One region of the Ancylobacter sp. genome, then DNA from elsewhere that is predicted to be linked to it. Evidence: riboswitches for the same ligand, from Rfam matches in the RefSeq annotation. Region 1 holds a riboswitch; each other region holds the start of a gene.

Region 1 (4,276 bases):
GGCGGCCCCTCCGGCCGCCGGACGGAACGCACGCCATAGCGTTACCTGTACGATCTGGGGGCCCTTGCGGGCCCCCTTTTCGTTTTGGAGACGGATTTCAGCCGGCGTCGGCCGGCAGAGCCAGCGCGAGATCGGCGAGGTATTCGACCTTCAGGCTGGCGAGCGGGCCGAGCACGGCGAGCGCCGGCTGGTCGAACCAGCGTGCCTCCAGCGCGTCGTCGGCCGCCACCGCCTCGCCGGCGCGCCAGCGGCAAAGCACCGCGATCATCGCGAAATGGTGGGCGAGAGTGCCGGCATCATTGTGCTGGATGAAGTCGAGCACGGTGAGCAGGCGCGGCGTGTCGGCCGCAATGCCGGTTTCCTCGTGCAGTTCGCGCAGTGCCGCGTCGAGATGCGTCTCGCCCGGCTCCACCCGGCCGCCGGGAAACCCCCACAGGCCCTGATCCGGCGGATTGGCGCGGCGCACCAGCAGCACCTCCCCCGCGCGTTCGACGAGGGCCAGCACGGCGACGGTAGGGCGGGCAGAGGACGGCGCATTCATTCAGTCGGTGCTCCTGAAGGGGCGCGGCAGGGGTGGGCCTGCCGCGCACCGAACCTACTCCGCCGCTGTGGCGTCGCGATAGATCTGCCCGCCGCCGCTGCGGAAGCGTTCCGCCATGTCTTCCATCCCCCGCACGTTCTCGGCCTGCCGGGCGGTGTCGCGGATTTCGTGGCTGATCTTCATCGAGCAGAATTTAGGCCCGCACATCGAGCAGAAATGCGCCAGCTTGTGCGCCTCCTTCGGCATGGTCTCGTCATGGAAGGCCATGGCGGTGTCCGGGTCGAGCGCCAGGCTGAACTGGTCCTGCCAGCGGAACTCGAAGCGGGCGCGCGAGAGCGCATCGTCCCAGGCGCGCGCCAGCGGGTGGCCCTTGGCGAGATCGGCCGCGTGGGCGGCGATCTTGTAGGTGATGACGCCGGTCTTCACGTCGTCGCGGTTGGGCAGGCCGAGATGCTCCTTCGGCGTGACGTAGCAGAGCATGGCGGTGCCGAACCAGCCGATCATCGCCGCACCGATGGCGCTGGTGATGTGGTCGTAGCCGGGAGCGATGTCGGTGGTCAGTGGCCCGAGCGTATAGAACGGCGCCTCGCCGCAGGTGGCGAGCTGCTTGTCCATGTTGGCCTTGATCTTGTGCATCGGCACATGCCCGGGCCCCTCGATGATGACCTGGCAATCGTGCTTCCACGCGATCTGCGTGAGTTCTCCCAACGTCTCCAGCTCCGCGAACTGCGCCGCGTCATTGGCGTCGGCTATGGAGCCGGGGCGCAGCCCGTCGCCGAGCGAGAAGGTGACGTCATAGGCGCGCATGATCTCGCATATGTCCTCGAAGCGTTCATAGAGGAAGCTCTCGCGGTGATGGGCGAGGCACCATTTCGCCATGATGGAACCGCCGCGCGAGACGATGCCGGTCACCCGGTTGGCGGTGAGCGGCACATAGGGCAGGCGCACGCCGGCATGGATGGTGAAATAGTCGACGCCCTGCTCGGCCTGCTCGACCAGCGTGTCGCGGAACACCTCCCAGGTGAGGTCCTCGGCGATGCCGCCCACCTTCTCCAGCGCCTGGTAGATCGGCACGGTACCGATGGGCACCGGCGAATTGCGCACGATCCAGTCGCGGATGTTGTGGATGTTGCGCCCGGTGGAGAGGTCCATCACCGTGTCAGCGCCCCAGCGAATGGCCCACACCATCTTGTCAACCTCCTCGGCGACGGAGGAGGTGACGGCGGAATTGCCGATATTGGCGTTGATCTTGACGAGGAAGTTGCGCCCGATGGCCATCGGCTCCAACTCGCCATGGTTGATGTTGGCGGGGATGACCGCCCGCCCGCGCGCCACCTCGTCGCGCACGAATTCCGGCGTCACCATATCGGGGATGGCGGCGCCGAAATCCTCGCCGTCGCGGATGAGGTCGTGCATCCGCTCGCGCAGGCCATTCTCGCGCAGGGCGACATATTCCATCTCCGCCGTGACGATGCCGGCTCTCGCATAGGCCATCTGCGTCACCGCGCCGGCCTTCGCCCGCAGCGGCCGGCGGTGAACGGGGAAGGGCGCCACCAGCCTGTCGGCGGGCACATGGCCGTTGTCTTCCGGCTTCACCAGGCGGCCGGCATACTCTTCAACGTCGGCGCGCCCGCGCACCCAGGCGTCGCGCGGGCGCGCGAGGCCCGATGCGATGTCGATGGCGGCGTTCTCATCCGTATAGGGGCCGGAGGCATCATAGACCGCCAGATTGGGCTCGCCGGCCGAGGGGTGCAGCAGGATTTCGCGGAACGGCACGCGAAAGCCGCGCGCCGGGCATTCGGCATAGATGCGGCGCGAGCCGGGGATGGCGCCGGTGGCGACGCCGATGGCAGGGCTTTCGGGGTTTTTGGTCGTCATTGTGGATCTCCAGAACCAGAGGTTGGGGAGACCCGGGTATTTGACGTTGGGGAAGGATGGCGGCGCCTGTCCGGCGCGACAAGCGCGGGGTGGCGACGCCATTCGGTTCCGATCCCTTCGCCGGCATGACCCGGATCAGGTTCGAAGGGTCATCGCGTTGCCTTGCCTTTCGGCGTGGCCGGCGCTCTCTCAGCCCCCTAGCGGGGCTCCCCTTGGAACGTGTTGATCTTTGACGAAAGTCGGTGCCGGGTCAAATCCGGTGCGATCCGTCACCCTGCCGCCGCCGTATTTCCTGTAGATTGCTGAGCCACGCGCTAGATTGCAGAACGAGACACCGGAGAGTGCCATGCCCAGCTTGACCACATCGCTTGGCAGGATTGCCATACTGGCGGCGCTTGCCGCGCCCTTCGCCTTTGCCACCGGCGCCATGGCGCAGCAGAACTGTGGCACCTCGGGAGCCGGCTTCGATGCGTGGCTGGCCGGCTTCAAGCAGCAGGCGGTGGCGCAGGGCGTCTCGCCGCGCACGGTGGCGGCGGCGCTCAACGGCGTGACCTACGCCCCCGACATCGTCGGCACCGATCGCGGGCAGAAGGTGTTCGGGCAGAGCTTCTTCCAGTTCTCCGACCGCATGGTCGCCAATTACCGCATCCAGCAGGGGCGGCAGAAGATCCAGGGCAATCCCGATCTGTTCAGCCGGATCGAGCAGCGCTTCGGCGTGCCGGGCGCGGTGCTGGTCGCCTTCTGGGGGCTCGAGACCGATTTCGGCGCCTTCATGGGCGACAAGCAGACGATCCGCTCGGTGGCCTCGCTGGCGTGGGATTGCCGGCGCTCGGACATGTTCCGCACCCAGTTGATGGCGGCGCTGAAGATCATCGACCGCGGCGACCTGACCACGCAGACCATGCGCGGGCCTTGGGCCGGCGAGCTCGGCCAGTTCCAGTTCCTGCCCGACCATTATCTCAATTACGGCGTCGACTTCGACGGCGACGGCCGGGTCGACCTGATCCGCTCCGCCCCCGACGCGCTGGCCTCGGCGGCGAACTACATCCAGGCCCTGGGCTGGAAGGCCGGACAGCCCTGGCTGGAGGAGGTGCGGGTGCCGGCAAACCTGCCCTGGGACCAGGCGGATCTCTCGATCAAGATCCCCCGGTCGCAATGGGCGCGCATGGGCGTGGTGCGGGCCGGCGGCGGGCAGCTTCCCGCCGACCAACTGCCGGCCTCGCTGCTGCTGCCCATGGGGCGCTTCGGGCCGGCCTTCCTCGTCTATCCCAATTTCGACGTGTTCACCGAGTGGAACAACTCGCTCACCTACGCCACCTCCGCCGCCTATCTCGCCTCGCGTGTTGCCGGGGCGGGGCCGTTCAATCGCGGGCAGGGCGACAAGATCCCGGTGCTCTCCATGGCGCAGGCGAAGGATCTGCAGACGCTGCTGAATGCGCGCGGGCATCATGTCGGGCGCGTCGACGGCATTATCGGCGCGGCGACGCGGCAGGCGATCAAGGTGGAGCAGATGCGGCTCGGCATGCCGGCCGATTCCTACCCGACGCCGGAACTGGTGGCGGCGCTGCGCGCGGGCAAGTGATTCTTTTTCCGGCAGATCGACGTCACGGCCGGGCTTGACCCGGTCCTCCACGCCATTCTTCCTCGCGCCGAAAACCTCGTTCCTCGGGTCAAACCCCGGGGATGACGGCGACTGGGCGGGATAACGGCGCGGGGGGTAGCGTTCGCCGGCAGGGCAGACCAACCGTCAGCCTCTACAGCACAGGCACGCCCTGCTGCTTGGCCTTCACTTCCGGCTCGACATGGATGTTGACGAGGATGTCGGCGACCTCGGCCTCCAGCGCGTCTTCGATGCGG
Region 2 (4,276 bases), 2.2 Mb from region 1:
GCACCATGCCGACCAGCGGCGCGCCGATGGTGGCGGCGAACAGCCCGCCCATGGCGGCGATGGCGAAGGTGGTGTGCGCCTGGTCCGGCAGGGTGAAGAACAGGTCGAGCGTGGTGCCGTAGCAAAGCCCGATGGTGGTCGCGAGCGCCAGGATAGGCGCGAAGATGCCGCCGGCGACGCCGGTGGAATAGCTCGCCATGGTCATGACGAAGCGCAGCAGCACCACGAAGACCAGCATGGCCAGCGGCAGGTTCTCGCGGGTGAGCTGCACCGCCAGCAATTCGCCGCCCTGCGTCGCCTCCGGCCGCACGAACATCAAGACGCCCACCGTCAGGCCGACAAAGGTCGGGAAGATGTAGAACGAGGTGCGCATGCCCAGCCGCCGCACATGGTCCAGCGACCAGACCAGCGTGCGGTTGAAGACGAAACCCGCCACGCCGAGAATGCCGCCGAGCACCACGAAGGCCGGCAGCCAGCCATAGGGAATGGTGGCGGCCTCCAGCAGCATGTAGGGCCGGGCGCCGGTGAGATATTCGGTGACGATGGCGCTGGCGATGGAGGCCAGCACCACGGCGATATAGGTGCGCGAGGAATAGGGGAACTGCCGCCGCGTTTCCTCGATGACGAACAGCACGGCGGCGAGCGGTGCGTTGAAGGCGGCGGCAAGGCCGGCCGCGCCGCCGGCGGCGAGCAGGCCGCGCATGTCCTCGCCCGACCATTTCATCAGGTCGGACGCTGCCTTGGCGACCGAGGCGCCGATATGGATGGTCGGTCCCTCGCGCCCTAGCACCATGCCGGAGGACAGCGAGAGCAGGCCGGCGACGAACTTCACCGGCAGCACGCGATGCCAGCGCACCTCGCGCAGCCCTTCCATCGCGCCTTCGATTTCCGGCACGCCGGAACCGCTCGCCTCGGGAGCGAAGCGGCGCACCAGCCAGAGCGAGACGAGCGTCATCGCGGCGGCGACCAGCGCGGCGGCGGCATAGAGGGGAAAGCCGTCGAGCCCGAGGCCGGTGTCGAGATAGGCCGGCCAGGCGGCGGTGAGCTTCTCGACGCCGACATGGAAGGCCGAGCCGAGCAGGCCGACAACGGCCCCCACCAGAATCGCCACCGCGTGATACGGCACATTGCTCATGCCTGCCCCTCTGCGTCCCAGCTGCCCCGCATCGGTTAGCATCGCTGGGCGGGGATCGGAAGACCGGGCGGCGCCGTGCACGCGGGCGCCGCCCGGCAATGAGGTCCGGCGGCGCCTATGGCAGCGTCGGCGCGTAGACCGACACCGGCTCGACCGTGTCGATCAGGCCGTGGCTTTTCATGAACTCGCCGAAGCGGGCGTAGCGGCCTGCGTCCAGCGCCGCCGGCGCGTGGGCGAAGCGGCGCAGCGTGTCGGTCCAGGCGGTACGGTTCAGCTCGTCGTCGAGCTTGGGGTTGGCCTTGACGAACAGGCCCCACGCCTCGTCGGGATGGTTGAGGATGTAGATGGTGGCGTCCTCCACCGCCGCGAGGAAGCGCTTCAGCCGGGGATCGCCGATCTTGTCCTTGTGGGTGACATAGATCAGCTCGTCGAACACCGGCACGCCGTGCTCCTCGGGGAAGAAGGCGCGGCCTTCCTTGCCCTCCAGCCGGATCTGGGTGAGCTCGAAATTGCGATAGGCGCCGATGACCGCATCGACCTTGCCGGCGACAAGGGCGGGGGAGAGGGCGAAATTGACGTTGATCATCGTCACGTCCGAGGGCTTCAGCCCGGCGCTCGCCAGCATGGTGCCGAGCAGCGCATCCTCCAGCCCGGCGACGGAGTAGCCTACCGTCTTGCCCTTGAGGTCGGCGATGGAGGTGATGGGCCCGTCCTTCAGCGTCACCAGCGCGGTGAGCGGGGTGGAGATCAGCGTGCCGAAGCGCACCAGCGGCAGGCCCTCCTTCACCGAGAGATAGAGGCTGGGCTGGTAGCTGACCGCGATCTCGGCCTGCCCGGCGGCGACAAGGCGCGGCGGCGCGGACGGGTCGGCCGGGGCGACGAGCTCGACGTCGAGGTCGTGCGCTTTGAAGAAGCCCTTCTCCTGCGCCAGGATCAGCGGCGCATGGTCGGGGTTCACATACCAGTCAAGCAGGACGGTGAGCTTGTCGGCGGCGCTTGCGGGCGCGGCCGAGAAGGCGAGGGCGCAGGCGATGCCTGCGGCGGCGATGGTCTTAAGCATGGATCTCCTCCAGAGTTGGAGACCCGGCGCGAGCTTTCGGGGGAAATCCGGCGCGGGAGTCACGCGCCGCGTGAGGCCCCGCCGTCGCTCCGTCCCTTCGCCGGCATGACCCGGATCAGGTTCAAAGGGTCTGGCGGCTGCCATCTCAGCCCCTTCAGCCTTGCGGCCGGCGGGACACCCCTCGGACAGGCGGAGGCTAGCAGAGCCGGCAAGGAGGGGCAAATGGGGTGGCGCCCGGGAGATTCTAATAGCCCAGCTATCCCGGATCGGTCGGAAGAGAACGTGTTGTCATCCCGGCCGCAGCGAAGCGGAGAGCCGGGACCGCGCGCCCATGCTGCGCGTCCAGCGATCCCGGATCGACGCGGTGCGTCGTCCGGGATGACGGCGCATGGAACCGGGAGGCGCATGGAACCGGGAGGCGCCGCGCCTTACTCTCCCCGCCAGCCGTCGAGATACACCGTGCGCTCGACCCCGGCGAAGCGGCCGAGGCGGGCGAGTTCGGCGTCCAGCGCGTCGAGCCGGCCCTGCGAGGCGCGCACCCCCGGCTCCAGCCAGAGGCGGCGCACGTCGAGCGTGCCGGCCTTGCGGTCCGCCTTCATGTCGATGCGCCCGACCATGCGGTCGCCCTCCAGCAGCGGGAAGACGTAATAGCCATAGACGCGCTTTTCCGCCGGCACGAACACCTCGATGCGGTAGCTGAAGCCGAACAGCCGCTCCGCCCGGGCCCGGTCGCGCAGCAGCGGGTCGAACGGGCTCAGCACCCGCAGCCGGGCGGGCGGGGGCGGCAGCGAATCGAAAATCGCCGCGCTGCCGGCAAAGGCGTGCGAGGCGCGGGGCTTGCCCTCGACGCCCTCGACCAGCACGGGCTCCAGCCGGTCGCCCTGCGCGGCGACCCACGCCTTGGCCTCCTCCGGCGAGACGAGGTCCCAGAACGCGGCGATCTCGCCGGACGTGGCGAAGCCGAGCCGCTCCAGCGCCGAGGTGCAGGCCCAGTCGACGAAGGCTTCCGCACTCACCTCGGCGTCGAGATGGCGGGCGGGGATCACGCGCGCGGTGAGGTCGTAGACCTTCTGGAAGCCTTCGCGCCCGGCAATGGCGAGTGCGCCGGTGCGCCAGTGATATTCCAGAGCGGTCTTTTCCGGGTGCCAGTTCCACCAGCCGCCGGGCGGGCGCTTGCCGGCGACCGGGTCCTGCTCGAAGTCGCGGGCCATCAGCCGGCCTTCGGTGCGCACCCGCTCCAGCACGTGGTCGACATAGGTCTCGAAGCCGTTCTCGTGCCAGCTGCGCCAGCGATCGGCTAGCGTCTGCGTGGCCCGCGCGAAGCGATGCTTCCAATAGGGATAGAAGGCGGTGGGGATGATGGCGGCGTCGTGCGTCCAGTGCTCGAACAGCGCGCCGTCCTTCTCCAGCAGCGCGGTGAGGTGCGCGCGCTTGTAGGTCGGGTTGCGGGCGAACAGGATGTGGTGGTGCGCCCGCTCGACGGTGGAAATGCTGTCGACCTGAACGAAGCCGATCGTCTCGATGAGTTCCAGCAGCCCCGCCTTGCTGAGCGCGCCGCGCGGCCGGCTGAGGCCCTGCTTCGCCAGGAAGACCCGCCGGGCGTCGGCGTTCGAGAGGTTGAGGGTCATGACGGCGCGGTCTCCGGCGCCCAGGGCACCAGGCGCGTCAGCCCGCGATCGACCAGGGTGAACAGGATCAGCGCCATGGCGAGCAACACGGCGAGCGCGGCGAACACCATGTCGGTCTGCATGCGGGCGTTGGAATAGATCATGAGGTAGCCGAGCCCGGCCGAGGCGCCGACCCATTCGCCCACCACCGCGCCGATGGGCGCGACGGCGGTGGCGACCTTGAGGCCGGAGGCGAGCGACGGCAGCGCGGCGGGAATGCGGATGAAGCGCAGCGTCTTCAGCGTACCGGCCCCGCCGAGCCGCGCGAGGTCGACGAGGCCCTGCTCGGTGCGCGCCAGCCCGTCATGAAAGGCCGAGGCGACGGGGAAGAAGATGATGAGGCTCGCCATCACGATCTTCGAGGCGAGGCCGAAGCCGAACCAGATGACCAGCAGCGGCGCGATGGCAAACACC
Region 3 (4,276 bases), 280 kb from region 1:
TGATGGGCGTGACCTTCGCCGGCCATAGCGACGCCCGCGACACGGCCCTGGCTGCTTCTGCCGGCGGCATCGGCAATGGCGCGCTGGTGGCGGTGGTGACGGCGGCGACCTTCGCCATATTCGTCGCGATGCTTCTGGCCGCCGCCTATGACAGGCGCTTCGCCGTGCTCTCCGAACGCGAGGCGGGCCTTTGGCGCGAGAGCGAGGAGCGTTACCGCAACCTCTACCGCCGCACGCCGCTGCCGCTGCATTCTCTTGGCCCTGATGGCCATATTGCGCAGGTGAGCGACCGTTGGCTGAGCCTGCTCGGCTATGAGCGCGACGAAGTCGTCGGGCGTCCTCTGACGGATTTCATGACCGCGGATTCGGCACGCCGTCGCCGCGAAGAACACTGGCCGCGCCTGCTCGAAACCGGCGAACTGCGCGAGGCCGAGTATACGCTGCTGGCCAAGGACGGGCATGTGCTCGACTGCATCCTCTCCGCCATCGCCGAGAAGGACGCCGCCGGTAACCTCACCATGACGCTGTGCGGTCTGGTCGACGTCACGGAACGCCGCGCGACCGAAGAGGCGCTGCGGCAGGCGCAGAAGCTGGAAGCGGTGGGCCAGCTCACCGGTGGCATCGCGCATGACTTCAACAATCTTCTCGCCGTGGTCCTCGGCAATCTGGAACTCGCCGCCAAGCGGGCGCCGGACGATCCTCGGCTGCGTCTGTTGCTCGGAAATGCTCAGCAGGCCGCGCAGCGCGGCGCGGCGTTGACCCAGCGCATGCTGGCCTTCGCCCGCCGGCAGGACCTCAAGCCCGCCCCGGTAGACATACCCGAGCTTGTGCTGGGCATGGCCGACATGATGCGCCGCTCGATTGGCCCGAGCGTGCGCATAGAAACGCGCTTCCCGCTCGGCCTTCCCTGCGCGCGAGTGGACGCCAACCAGCTCGAACTGGCCCTGCTCAACCTCGCCGTCAACGCGCGCGACGCGATGCCGGATGGCGGCGTCATCACCGTTGCCGCCCGCGAGGAAATCGTCGCCCCGCCGGATGCGGACGGGGTCGGGGAGCCGGGTCGGCTCAAGCCGGGTCACTATTTCTGCCTGTCGATCAGCGACAGCGGCAGCGGCATGGATGCGGAGACGCTTGCCCGCGCGACGGAACCCTTCTTCACCACCAAGGGGGTGGGCAAGGGCACCGGACTTGGCCTCGCCATGGTGCACGGGCTGGCGGCGCAATCGGGCGGCAAGCTGGGGCTGGAGAGCAAGGCCGGCAAGGGCACGATCGCCACGATCTACCTCCCTGTTGCCGAAGGGGCCCGCAGCGCGGCGGCACCCGAAGCCGCGGTCGAGGAGGATGGCGTGCCCGTCGGGGACGCCGGGGCGCAGCGTGTGCTTGTTGTCGACGATGATCCGCTGGTGCTGTCGGCCACCGGCGCGATGCTGGAGGATCTCGGCTGCGTGGTGACGGAGGCTTCGTCCGCCCGGGAGGCACTGGGCCTGCTGGAAGGCGGCGCTACCTTCGACGTCGTGCTGACCGATCAGGCCATGCCAGGCATGACCGGCGTGCAGATGGCGGCGGTGATCGACGAGCGCTGGCCAGGCCTGCCGCTCATCCTCGGCACCGGCTATGCCGAGTTGCCGGCCGACGCCAAGGCGGGCATGCCGCGCCTCGGCAAGCCCTTCAGCCGGGAAATGCTGCGGCGCGCGATTGCTGCCGCCACCCGCAAGGTGCCCGACAATGTGGTGCCGATGCCCCGTCGCGGCTAAAGCGCCGACCCGCTGGCGGGCCGACCGGAATATTGTGGACCGCCGGTGACATTCGCCGGCTGAATGACTATATCCAAAGCGTCCGGGGGAGCCTCGTCAGGAGGCTGAGAGGCTATCGGCGCGCAGAGTGTGCGCGGCATGGCGACCCTTCGAACCTGATCCAGTTGAAACTGGCGGAGGGAGGGAGTGCATGTTTCCCCTGCAACGTGAATCGGCCGACCCAGCGCCCGCCCGTCCGGCGGCGAATGCCATGCGTGTGAAAATAGTCGGCGCCGGCGTCGCGGGTCTCACCTGTGCCCACGCTTTCGCCCGGCGCGGCGCCAAGGTGACCATCGTCGAGCGGAAGGCAGGGTCCGGGCAGGGATGCTCCTGGTATGCTGGCGGCATGCTGGCGCCGTGGTGCGAGCGGGAGAGTGCCGAGCCGATCATCGTCGATCTGGGTCTTGAATCGCTGCAATACTGGCGCGAGGCGGTGCCCGACGTGCCTGCCGAGGGCAGCTTGGTGCTGGCGCCGCCGCGCGATCTGCCGGATCTGCGCCGCTTCGCCCGGCGGACCTCGAACTTCGAATGGATCGATGGTGCCGGCATCGCTGCCCTAGAACCCGATCTCGACGGACGCTTCGACCAGGGGCTGTTCTTCCCGACGGAAGCGCATCTTGAGCCGCGCAAGGCTCTGGCGGCGCTGACCCGTCGGCTGGTTGACGACCACGGCGTGACCCTCCGCTACGAGTCGGAAGGGTTGGAGGACGCCGATGCCGCCCCCGCCGACCTTGTGGTCGACTGCCGCGGACTGGCCGCACGCGACACCCTCGCTGATCTGCGGGGGGTGAAGGGCGAGATGCTGGTGCTCTATTCCACCGAGATCAGCCTCAAGCGCCCGGTGCGCCTGCTGCACCCGCGCATTCCGGTCTATATCGTCCCGCGCGGCGACGGGCATTTCATGATCGGCGCCACATCGATCGAGAATGACGAGCGCGGCCGCGTCACCGGGCGTTCGATGCTGGAACTGCTTGGCGCCGCCTATGCGCTGCACCCGGCTTTCGGCGAGGCGGAGATCGTCGAGATCGGGGCGGATGTGCGCCCGGCCTTTCCCGATAATTTGCCGCGCCTGCGCAGGCGCGGCAACACACTCTATGTCAACGGTCTGTACCGGCACGGATTCCTGGCGGCGCCCGCGCTGGCGCGCCGCGCGGCGGAGGTCGCGTTCGACGGGGCCCATTTCCCGGAGGTGATGGATGAAGATCATCGTGAATGGTGAGCCGGCCGATACGCGGGCCGGCACGCTGGCCGGCCTTCTGGCCGAGCTTGAACTGACCGACGCCATCGTCGCGACGGCGGTGAATGGCGACATGGTGCGCGCCGCACGGCGCGAGGCGACCCCCATCGCCGATGGCGACCGGGTGGAAATTCTTGCCCCCATGCAGGGGGGATGACGGAGAGGCTGTCATGGATGCGATGACCGACAAGACGGCAAAGCTGGCGGATCCGGTGACGTTCTACGGCACTGATGTGACCTCGCGCCTGCTGCTGGGCACGGCGCAATACCCTTCGCCGGCGATCCTTGCGGAAGCGATCCGCGCCTCGGGCACGGAGATCGTCACCGTCTCGCTGCGGCGTGAATCAGGCGTGGCGAAATCGGGCCAGAGTTTCTGGCAGCTGATCCGCGACCTCGGCGTGAAGGTGCTGCCCAATACTGCCGGCTGCAAGACGGTGAAGGAAGCCGTCACCACCGCCGAAATGGCGCGCGAGCTGTTCGGCACGCCCTGGGTGAAGCTGGAGGTGATTGGCGAGGACGACACGCTGCAGCCCGACGTGTTCGGGCTGGTGGAGGCGGCGCGCCTTCTCACCCGCGACGGCTTCCAGGTGTTTCCCTATACCACCGAGGACCTCGTGGTGGCTGAGAAGCTGATTTCCGCCGGCTGCGAGGTGCTGATGCCGTGGGGCGCGCCGATCGGCTCCGGCCGCGGCCTGAACAACCCCTATGGCCTGCGCTCCATGCGCGCCCATTTCCCCGGCGTGCCGCTTGTGGTGGATGCCGGCGTCGGCCTGCCCTCGCATGCGGCGGCGGCGATGGAGATGGGTTATGACGCCGTGCTGCTGAACACCGCCGTCGCCAAGGCCGGCGATCCCGTCCGCATGGCCCGTGCCTTCGCCGCCGCCATCGCCGCCGGGCGCGAGGCGGTGATCGCCGATCCCATGGAGGTGCGCGACATGGCGGCGCCTTCGACGCCCGTCATGGGCCGAGCCTTTCTGGGCTCCTGATCAGTGAGTGAGTCATGAAGCTCGATCCGTTCTACCTCATCGTCGACCGCGCCTCCTGGCTGCCGCGCCTGCTTCCGCAGGGCGTGAAGCTGGTGCAACTGCGCGCCAAGGAACTGGAAGAGGACGAATTGCGGCGCGAGATCGTCACCGCCCGCGAGGTCTGCGCGCGCTTCGGCGCGCAGCTCATCGTCAATGACTATTGGAAGCTCGCCATCGAGCTCGGCTGCGACTTCGTCCATCTCGGGCAAGAGGATCTCGCC

The links. A riboswitch is a leader RNA that binds a small molecule or an ion and turns the genes downstream of it on or off. The one in region 1 is predicted to bind thiamine pyrophosphate.
Region 2: it holds a riboswitch for thiamine pyrophosphate, as region 1 does, so the genes downstream of both, ACQY76_RS13245 (ABC transporter substrate-binding protein) here and thiC (phosphomethylpyrimidine synthase ThiC) in region 1, are expected to answer to the same signal.
Region 3: it holds a riboswitch for thiamine pyrophosphate, as region 1 does, so the genes downstream of both, thiO (glycine oxidase ThiO) here and thiC (phosphomethylpyrimidine synthase ThiC) in region 1, are expected to answer to the same signal.

The regions. Positions count from the first base shown of each region.
Region 1 is NZ_OZ257132.1:293,335-297,610, reverse strand. It holds gene ACQY76_RS01385 (NUDIX hydrolase) at 98-541, opposite strand; gene thiC (phosphomethylpyrimidine synthase ThiC) at 596-2,419, opposite strand; TPP riboswitch at 2,515-2,642, opposite strand; gene ACQY76_RS01375 (lytic murein transglycosylase) at 2,766-4,001, shown strand; gene ACQY76_RS01370 (cation diffusion facilitator family transporter) at 4,174-4,276, opposite strand, start outside.
Region 2 is NZ_OZ257132.1:2,895,280-2,899,555, forward strand. It holds gene clcA (H(+)/Cl(-) exchange transporter ClcA) at 1-1,135, opposite strand, end outside; gene ACQY76_RS13245 (ABC transporter substrate-binding protein) at 1,251-2,195, opposite strand; TPP riboswitch at 2,271-2,387, opposite strand; gene ACQY76_RS13250 (winged helix-turn-helix domain-containing protein) at 2,624-3,823, opposite strand; gene ACQY76_RS13255 (ABC transporter permease) at 3,820-4,276, opposite strand, start outside.
Region 3 is NZ_OZ257132.1:8,938-13,213, reverse strand. It holds gene ACQY76_RS00065 (MHYT domain-containing protein) at 1-1,754, shown strand, start outside; TPP riboswitch at 1,829-1,953, shown strand; gene thiO (glycine oxidase ThiO) at 2,005-3,012, shown strand; gene thiS (sulfur carrier protein ThiS) at 2,990-3,187, shown strand; gene ACQY76_RS00050 (thiazole synthase) at 3,201-4,016, shown strand; gene ACQY76_RS00045 (thiamine phosphate synthase) at 4,031-4,276, shown strand, end outside.